Linked DNA regions of Methylorubrum extorquens. The protein of the gene in region 1 interacts with the protein of each later gene in a pairwise test. Links are inferred from orthologs where the notes say so. Each region holds a gene or a part of one and is shown on either strand. Other genes may lie near its edges.

Region 1 (2,890 bases):
AAGCCGCTATGTGCGTCGGGCGTGCCCCGAACCGGGGGGATGCCGTCGTCGCAGAGCCGCAGAAGTCCTCATGTCCGATACCCTCAGGCCGGATCCCGTCGATACGCTCCTCGCGATCCTCGACCTGGAACGCCTCGAAACCGATCTGTTCCGCGGCACCAGCCCGCGCATCGGCTGGCCGCGGGTGTTCGGGGGGCAGGTCGTGGCGCAGGCGCTCGTCGCGGCCTCCCGCACGGTCGAGGCTTCACGCCCGCCGCACTCCCTGCATGCCTACTTCCTCCTCGGCGGAGATCCGGCGGTGCCGATCGTCTACGAGGTCGAGCGCATCCGCGACGGCGGCAGCTTCACCACGCGCCGGGTCAAGGCGATCCAGAAGGGGCGGGCGATCTTCGCCATGTCGGTCTCCTTCCACGTCACGGAGCCCGGCGTCGATCACGCCGCCGGTCGTCCCGACGTGCCGGGACCGGGCGACCTCGCGGATGCGCGAGCCCTCGTGCGGGATGGTGCCAGCATCGTGCCCGAGCCGATGCTGGCCTACTTCACGCAAGCCTGGCCGATCGAGCTGCGGCCGGTCGAGGCCGAGCGCTATCGCGACCGCACCCCGCGGCCCGCGCGCTACCATGTCTGGATGCGCGCGACGAAGCCTCTGCCGGACGATTGCGCGGTGCACCGGGCGGTGCTGGCCTATGCCTCGGACATGACGCTGCTCGATTCCACGCTGATCCCCCATGGCCGCACGGTGTTCGACCCCGACATCCAGTCGGCGAGCCTCGACCACGCCCTGTGGTTCCACCGCCCGTTCCGGGCCGATTCCTGGCTGCTCTATTCGCAGGAGAGCCCGAGCGCCTCGGGCGCTCTGGGCTTTGCCCGCGGCACGTTCCACGACGAGGAAGGGCGGCTCGTCGCCTCCGTTGCACAGGAAGGGCTGATCCGTCCCCGGCGCGCCTGAAACAGACCGGTTCACGCGCATTCTGCCGTGCGAAGAAACGATGTGCCTATTTAAAGTGCAGTTCTTGTAGGATCGCTGCGCGAAGGGGCGCCAAAGGTCGCTTACGATCTGAGCAGCAAGGCGAAGGCGGAAATGGTTCCGCTTGGCACGGTCCTTGAATGAGGGCGCCCGGCTGCGGGGTCATTCCGATCCCCGCGGAACCGCCGAGTCTCGGCCCGTGCGCGGCCGGCGGTGAGACGACAGGACAAAGGGGGCGCCGCCCATGAAAATCGTGATGGCGATCATCAAGCCGTTCAAGTTGGAGGAGGTCCGCGACGCTCTGACCGGCATAGGCGTGCACGGTCTGACCGTGACCGAGGTCAAGGGCTACGGCCGGCAGAAGGGCCACACCGAGATCTATCGCGGAGCCGAGTATGCCGTGAGCTTCCTGCCCAAGCTCAAGATCGAGGTGGCGGTCTCGGCCGACCTCGTGACGAGCGTGATCGACGCGATCGCGGGCGCTGCCCGCACCGGACAGATCGGCGACGGCAAGATCTTCGTGATGCCGCTGGAAAAGGCGGTTCGTATCCGGACCGGCGAGACCGACGCGGACGCGCTCTGACACCCTGTCCCGCATCGCAATCCTCTTCGATGCCCTGACAGCACTTCACCCGTTCCGGCGGAACGCGCCCGGCCGCGCCGCCCACCCTTTCTCCTCAACGCTCGACGCACTGCGATCAGGAGCTTCCTGTCCATGAAACTTCGTAACCTTCTCGCGCTCGGACTGGGAGGAGCCGCCCTCGGCCTCCTCTTCGTCGAGCCGTCGCTCGCGCAGGCGCCGACGGTCGAGCCCGCCGTCACTGCGGCCGCACCGGTGCCCAACAAGGGCGACACGGCGTGGATGCTGCTCTCGGCGATCCTCGTTCTGCTGATGACCGTGCCCGGCCTCGCCCTGTTCTACGGCGGCCTCGTGCGCACCAAGAACATGCTCTCGGTGCTGACCCAAGTCTTCGCGATCGCCTCGATCGTCTGCCTGCTGTGGGTGACCTACGGCTACAGCCTCGCCTTCACCAATGGCGGCGGCCTCAACGACTTCGTCGGCGGGTTCTCCAAGGCCTTCCTCAAGGGCGTCGACGCCAACTCGGTGGCGGCAACCTTCTCCAATGGCGTCGTGATCCCCGAATACGTCTACATCTGCTTCCAGATGACGTTCGCGATGATCACCCCCGGTCTCATCGTCGGCGCCTTCGCCGAGCGGATGAAGTTCTCGGCGCTGGTCGTGTTCACGATCCTCTGGGTCACGCTGATCTACTTCCCGATGGCCCACATGGTCTGGTACTGGGGCGGCCCGGACGTCTTCGCCGATGCGGCCCGCAAGCTCGCCGCCGCTGGTGGCGAGGCCAACGCTGCGGCCAAGGCCGAGTACGACGCGGTGCTGGGTGATGCCGGCATGCTCTTCAAGTGGGGCGCCCTCGACTTCGCCGGCGGCACCGTCGTGCACATCAACGCAGGCATCGCCGGCCTCGTCGGCTGCCTGATGCTCGGCAAGCGCATCGGCTACGGCCGCGACCTGCTGGCTCCGCACTCGCTGACCATGACCACGATCGGCGCCTCGCTGCTCTGGGTCGGCTGGTTCGGCTTCAACGCCGGTTCGAACCTCGAAGCCAACGGCGCCGCGGGTCTGGCGATGATCAACACCTTCGTCGCCACCGCTGCGGCCGCCGTCTCCTGGCTGTTCGTGGAATGGGCCGCCAAGGGTAAGCCGTCGCTCCTCGGCATGCTCTCGGGCGCCATTGCCGGCCTCGTCGCCGTCACGCCGGCCGCGGGCTTTGCCGGTCCGATGGGCTCGATCGTTCTGGGTCTCGCCGCAGGCGCGGTCTGCTTCGTGATGTGCTCCACCGTGAAGAACGCGCTGGGCTACGACGACTCCCTCGACGTGTTCGGCGTGCACTGCGTCGGCGG
Region 2 (3,153 bases), 810 kb from region 1 along the record:
GGCAAACGCAGCAGGCGCTTGCGTCCGCCCGCCATTTGGCTACTTATTGGGCACAATGACACGTGACCATTATTTGAGCGCGCTGCGCGGAGCCGACGATCGGGGGGTGATGAGCCCGCCGGTCCTGCTGGCGCCGCTCTCAGGCGTCACCGATCTGCATATGCGGCGCCTCGCTCAGCGACTCGGCGCCAGCGCCGTCGTCTCCGAGATGGTCGCGGCGGCCGAGCTGGCGAAGGGTGACGCCGAATCGCAGGTCCGGGCCGAGGGCGCCGGGGTGAACCCGCACGTGGTGCAGCTCGCCGGCTGTGCCCCCGAACCGATGGCCGAGGCTGCCCGCATCGCCGTGGCGAACGGCGCGGATGCCATCGACATCAATATGGGCTGCCCGGCCAAGACCGTCACCGGCGGCGAATCGGGTTCGGCGCTGATGCGCGACCTCGACCACGCCGTGCGCCTTCTCGCGGCGGTGCGCGGCGCGGTCGATGTACCGGTGACCGTGAAGATGCGGCTCGGCTGGGACCACGCGAGCCTCAACGCCGCCGAACTGGCACGGCGCGCCGAAGCAATCGGGCTCGACGGCGTGACGGTTCACGGCCGCACCCGGCAGCAATTCTACAAGGGCCGGGCCGATTGGTCGGCGATCCGTCCCGTGGTCGAGGCGGTGCGCATCCCCGTCATCGCCAACGGCGACATCACCGGCGTCGAGGAGGCCCGCGCCTGCCTCAGCCAATCCGGTGCGGCGGGGGTGATGGTCGGGCGCGCGGCGGTCGGGCGTCCCTGGCTCGTCGGCGAGATCGCCGCCGGGCTTGCCGGACGCGTGGCTCCGCTGCTCTCGGCCGAGCAGCGGGCGGCGGTCGCGGCCGAGCATTATCAGGGGCTGATCGCGCTCTACGGTGCGGCGATGGGCGTGCGCCACGCCCGCAAGCATCTGGCCGCCTATGCCGACATCGCAGGTGGTTTGCCCCCGGACGACCGGCGCCGTCTCGTCACCACCCACGATCCGGCGGAGGCGCTCCGCCTCCTGCGGCGCGCGTTCCTCGAACCGGCCGGGGCGGCGACCACGCCCCTCGGCGAGGCGGCCTGATGCCCTTTTCCGACGAGCCCGCTCCCGAATCCCTGCCGCCGGCCGAGGCGGTGCTCAATTCATTGCCGCTGCCGGTCCTCACCATCGGGCCGGACGAGCGCATCCTGCGCGTCAACCACGCCGCCGAACTGTTCTTCGACGCCTCTGCCCGGCTGATGCTGCGCGGGCGGCTTCGCGACATCATCCCGTTCTCTTCGCCGATCATCGCATTGGTGACCGAGGTGCGCCGCCGCCGCTCCTCGGTCTCGGAATACCGGGTGGAGTTGGTCCAGCCCCGCTCGGGGACCGAGCGCAGCGTCGATGTCTTCGCCACGCCCCTGCGCGACGAGGACGACTCGGTGGTGCTGATGCTGCAAGAGCGCACCATCGCCGACAAGATGAACCGGCAGCTCACCCATCGCGGTGCCGCCCGCTCGATGGTGGCGCTCGGCGCGATGCTCGCGCACGAGATCAAGAACCCGCTCGCCGGCATCCGCGGCGCGGCACAGCTCCTCGAACAGGAGAGCGACGAAGAGGACCGGCTGCTGACCCGCCTGATCTGCGACGAGTCGGACCGGATCGTGCGCATCGTCGAGCGGATGGAGCTGTTCGGCGACGAGCGGCCGGTGGAGCGAGGCCCCGTCAACGTCCACGGCGTGCTCGATCAGGTGAAGCGCTCGGCGCAGTCCGGCTTTGCCCGTCACATCCGCTTCATCGAGAACTACGACCCCTCGCTGCCGCCCGTCCTCGGCAATCGGGACCAGTTGATCCAAGTGATCCTGAACCTCGTAAAGAACGCGGCTGAGGCGATCGGCACGGACACGGTCGAGGGCGAGATCACACTCTCCACCGCCTTCCGCACCGGCCTGCGCCTCCAGATCCCCGGCTCGCGCGAGCGCGTCAGCCTGCCGATCGAGGTCGCGGTGCGCGACAACGGGCCAGGCATTCCGCCCGATATGCTGTCGGACCTGTTCGACCCCTTCGTCACCACCAAAGTGCAAGGCTCCGGCCTCGGACTTGCATTGGTGGCCAAGATCGTCGGCGACCATGGGGGCATCGTTGAATGCGATCCCGTCCCCCGCCGCACCGCCTTCCGGATCCTCCTTCCCATGTCGAGCGCCCGCGACGGGCGTGAATCGGCCGCGGAGCGCTGAGTCGAGAGCCATGCCCAACGGCCACATCATCGTCGCGGACGACGACGCCGCGATCCGCACCGTGCTCAACCAGGCCCTGTCTCGGGCCGGCTACGAGGTTCGCACCACCTCGAATTGCTCGACGCTCTGGCGCTGGGTCGCCCAGGGCGAGGGCGACCTCGTCATCACCGACGTGATGATGCCGGACGAGAACGTGTTCGACCTGCTGCCGCGCATCAAGCGCGTTCGGCCGGAACTGCCGATCATCGTGATGAGCGCGCAGAACACCTTCATGACCGCGATCCGCGCCTCCGAGCGCGGTGCCTACGAGTACCTGCCCAAGCCCTTCGACCTGAAGGAGCTGATCGCGATCGTCGGCCGCGCGCTCTCACGCCCCCGCGGGACGCCCGCCCCCGGCGCCGGGCCGGAGAACGAGGACATCCCGCTGGTGGGCCGCTCGCCGGCCATGCAGGAAATCTACCGGGCGCTGGCCCGCCTGATGCCGACCGACCTCACCGTGATGATCACGGGCGAGTCCGGCACCGGCAAGGAGCTGGTCGCCCGCGCCCTGCACGATTACGGCCGCCGCCGCACCGGGCCGTTCGTGCCCGTCAACATGGCGGCGATTCCCCGCGACCTGATCGAATCGGAGCTGTTCGGCCACGAGAAGGGCGCCTTCACCGGCGCGCTCTCGCGCTCGGCAGGCCGGTTCGAGCAGGCGGAGGGCGGCACGCTGTTCCTCGACGAGATCGGCGACATGCCGATGGAGGCGCAGACCCGGCTGCTGCGCGTGCTTCAGCAGGGCGAGTACACCACCGTCGGTGGGCGCGTACCGATCAAGACCAACGTCCGCATCATCGCCGCGACCAACAAGGATCTGCGCGTCTCGATCCAGCAGGGGATCTTCCGCGAGGACCTGTTCTTCCGCCTCAACGTCGTGCCCCTGCGCCTGCCGGC
Region 3 (3,454 bases), 3.4 Mb from region 1 along the record:
TCGGCCAGCGTGCGCAGCAGGCGATCCTTGAACTCGTCGCGCTCGGCGATCGCAGTGGCGAGCCCCTCCGAATCCGCGCCCGCCTGCGCGGCACCGGATTGCGGCGAAGCCTCCGCCTCCGCGCCGTCGTGCCGCTCCTGCTTCTCCATGTCGTCAGCCATCATCGTGCGATCGATCAGGTCTCGAAGTGTTCCGGGAAGGGGCTGATATCATTCGGGCAAACCCCGAAATCAAGCGCACCGCGCGGCGGACGGGTCAGAGTTCCCGCGGCGGCGGTGAATCGACGAGGGCGTCGAGCCCTTCCGCGCGGAGCGCGGCGACGTCGCTGGCGAACACCTCCATCACCGCGGCGCGGATCATCGCGAGGCGGTCGGGCTGCACCACGCGGGTGCCGGTGAGGTCGGTCACGTAGAACACGTCCACCGCCCGCTCGCCGAACGTCGCCACATGGGCCGAGGTGATGTTGAGGCTCAGGCGGTTGAGCCCGGTGGTCAGCTCGTAGAGCAGGCCCGGCCGGTCGAGGCCGGTGATCTCCACCACCGTCTCGCGGCTCGACAGGGCGTTGTCGATCGACACGTCCGGCGGCACGAGGAAGGTCTTGGGCGGCTGTTTCGGGTGCTTGTCGGCGACGAGTTCGGCGATCTTGATCTCGCCCTTCAGCGCTCGCTCGATCGCCGTGGCGATGCGGCCGGCGCGGCGCAGCTCGTCCTCGTCCCGTTCGAAGGCGCGGGAGATGAAGATCGAATCGAGGGCGAAGCCGTCGGTGGTCGTGAAGATCTGCGCATCGACGATATTGCCGCCCATGGTGGCGCAGGCGCCGGTGATGATGGCGAGCAGCCGCGGATGGTCGGGGGAATAGACCGTCAGTTCGGTCACGCCGCGCACCGGGTCGGTCTCGTAGGTCGTGGCGCTGGTGCGGCCCTCCTCCATGACCGTGCGCAGGAAGCGGGCGTTCTTGAAGTGGCGCGTGGAGTCCACCTTGAGCCAGTAGGCCTGGTTGTGGCGCCCGGCGTAGGCGTCGAACACCTCCGAGTTCCAGTCCGAGAGCTGCTCGCGCAGGGCCATCTGGATCAGTCGCACCCGGTCGGTGCGGGCGATCTCCGAATGGCCGCCGGACAGGACGACCTCGGTCTCGTCGTAGAGGGTGCGCAGCAGCGTGCCCTTCCAGGCCGTCCACACGCCGGGGCCGACCGCCTTGATGTCGGCGACGGTGAGGATGGCCAGCAGCTTGAGCCGCTCCAGGCTCTGCACCTCGCTTGCGAACTTCTCGATCGTCCTGCGGTCGGAGAGGTCGCGGCTCTGCGCCGTCATCGACATGAGCAGGTGGTGCTCGACCAGCCACGAGACCGTCGCGGTCTCCGCCTGGCTCAGGCCGAAGCGCGGCCCGAGCTTGCGGGCGATGGCGGCGCCGGCAATCGAGTGGTCCTCCGGCCGCCCCTTGGCGATGTCGTGGAGCAGGATCGCGACGTAGAGGGCGCGGCGGTTGTGGATCGTATCGATGAGGCGTGTGGCCAGCGGATGCTCGTCGCGCACCCGGCCGGAATCGATCGCCGCGAGCACGCCGAGCGAGCGCAGCAGATGCTCGTCCACCGTATAGTGGTGATACATGTTGAACTGCATCATCGCGACGATGCGCCCGAATTCCGGGATGAACCGGCCGAGCACGCCCGCCTCGTTCATCGAACGCAGTATCGTCTCCGGAGCGTTCTTCGAGGTGAGGATGTCGAGGAAGAGCCGATTGGCTTCCGCGTCGATGCGCACCGCGTGGGTGATGAGCTTGAGCGAGCGGTTGGCCAGGCGCGCCGCGTCCGGATGGATCGGGAGGTTGTGGCGGTCGGCGAGCCAGAACAGACGGATCAGGTTGACCGGATCGCGCTCGAACGTGTCCTCGCCGCGGATATTGACCCGGCCGTTGTCGATCCAGAAATCCTCCGCCTCGATCGAGGTGGCTCGGAAGCGGTCGCGGAAGCGGCCGATCCAGCGGTCGAGCACCGGCGTGCGCTTGGCGTGACGCGCCTCCAGCTCGGCGCAGACGATGGCGGTGAGGTCGCCGACATCCTTGGCGATGAGGAAGTACGCCTTCATGAAGCGCTCGACGCCCGAGAGGCCGCCGCGGGAGCCGAAGCCGAGCCGCTCGGCGATCTTGGGCTGCAGCCCGAACGAGAGGCGCTCCTCCGGCCGCCCGGTCACGAAGTGGATGTGGCAGCGCACCCGCCACAGGAACTCCTCGCAGCGCTCGAACAGGCGGTATTCGTCCGGCGTGAACAGCCCGGCATGGACCAGCTCGGCCTGGTTACGCACGCGGTAGGTGTATTTCGCGATCCAGAAGAGCGTGTTGAGGTCGCGCAGTCCGCCCTTGCCGTCCTTGACGTTGGGCTCGACGAGGTAGCGCGAGGCGCCCGCCTTGGCGACGCGGGCATCGCGCTCGCGGAGTTTGGCGTCCACGAACTCGGAGGCCGAGCCGATCACCAGTTCGGTGTCGAAGCGGGTGACCATCTCCTCGAACAGCGAGCGCGAGCCGAACAGGAAGCGGGATTCGAGCAAGGCGGTGCGGATCGTCATGTCGGCGCGGCCCTCGCGCAGGCACTCCTCCACCGAGCGCGTGGCGTGGCCGACCTTCAGCTTGAGGTCCCACAGCACGTAGAGCATCGCCTCCACGACGCTCTCGGACCACGCGGTCTGCTTGTAGGGCAGCAGGAACAGCAGATCGATGTCCGAGCCCGGCGCCATCGTTCCTCGGCCGTAGCCGCCGGTGGCGACGATCGCGAGGTGCTCGCCGGTGGACGGGTTGTCGTTGGGATAGAGGCGCCAGACCACGGCGTCGTAGATCGCCCGCACCACCGCGTCGGTGAGGCGGCTCAGACGCTGCGCGCAGGCGAGGCCGTCGCGTTCCTTCAACAGGAGCCGCTCGGCCTCCGCGTGCCCGGTCTCGATCACCTTGCGCAACTCCGGCACAAGGAGCCCTCGCAGCTTGGTCGGTTCGCGGGCGTCGCGGTCGAGGGAGGCGACGATCTTTTCCAGGACGGGAACGGGGTCGAACATGGCCGTCCCGTTAGCATGTAAAGCCGGCGGCGGCATCGGTCGGTTGCGTGCAACTCAGCCGTTCTGTTTCGCGGATTTTCGTTTGACGAAACGAACGAGACTGTTCTAGCCCTTACGGAGATCCGGGTGACAAGCCGGGCCGACACGGGAGACAGCCGCATGATCCGACGCCGCACCGTCCTCTCCGCATTCGCCGGATTGTTCGGCCTGTTCGCGACGGGTTCGAACCTGCGGGCGGCCGAGGTCTCCGAGATCCGGCTCGATTGGGCGACCTATAATCCGGTCAGCCTCGTCCTGAAGGAGAAGGGGTTCCTGGAGGAGGCGTTGAAGGCCCGCGGCATCAAGGTGCGCTGGGTCCAGTCGCTCGGCTCCAACAAGGCGCTGGAATTCCTGAACGGCGGCGCCATCGATT

Evidence for each region.
Region 2: the proteins of J2W78_RS18540 (region 1) and J2W78_RS14880 interact in binary tests that used the Escherichia coli proteins (3 or more experiments, as listed by UniProt). The link is inferred for Methylorubrum extorquens from one-to-one orthologs.
Region 3: the proteins of J2W78_RS18540 (region 1) and J2W78_RS02820 interact in binary tests that used the Escherichia coli proteins (3 or more experiments, as listed by UniProt). The link is inferred for Methylorubrum extorquens from one-to-one orthologs.

What each region holds. Positions count from the first base shown.
Region 1 is NZ_JALJXF010000001.1:3,957,367-3,960,256, reverse strand. Bases 144-2,880 are described here. They hold J2W78_RS18540 (P-II family nitrogen regulator), read left to right. Parts: upstream 144-1,211; coding sequence 1,212-1,550; downstream 1,551-2,880. Other genes in these bases: J2W78_RS18535 (ammonium transporter), read left to right, coding at 1,683-2,880; J2W78_RS18545 (acyl-CoA thioesterase), read left to right, coding at 144-949. Outside these bases: more of J2W78_RS18545, read left to right, coding at 71-143; more of J2W78_RS18535, read left to right, coding at 2,881-2,890. UniProt on the Escherichia coli protein: Involved in the regulation of nitrogen metabolism. Regulates the activity of its targets by protein-protein interaction in response to the nitrogen status of the cell.
Region 2 is NZ_JALJXF010000001.1:3,143,573-3,146,725, reverse strand. The notes cover bases 151-3,150. They hold J2W78_RS14880 (two-component system sensor histidine kinase NtrB), read left to right. Parts: upstream 151-1,083; coding sequence 1,084-2,217; downstream 2,218-3,150. Other genes in these bases: ntrC (nitrogen regulation protein NR(I)), read left to right, coding at 2,228-3,150; dusB (tRNA dihydrouridine synthase DusB), read left to right, coding at 151-1,084. Also shown: more of dusB, read left to right, coding at 56-150; more of ntrC, read left to right, coding at 3,151-3,153.
Region 3 is NZ_JALJXF010000001.1:571,404-574,857, forward strand. Bases 56-3,356 are described here. They hold J2W78_RS02820 ([protein-PII] uridylyltransferase), read right to left. Parts: upstream 3,043-3,356; coding sequence 256-3,042; downstream 56-255. Other genes in these bases: grpE (nucleotide exchange factor GrpE), read right to left, coding at 56-164; J2W78_RS02825 (aliphatic sulfonate ABC transporter substrate-binding protein), read left to right, coding at 3,202-3,356. Outside these bases: more of grpE, read right to left, coding at 1-55; more of J2W78_RS02825, read left to right, coding at 3,357-3,454.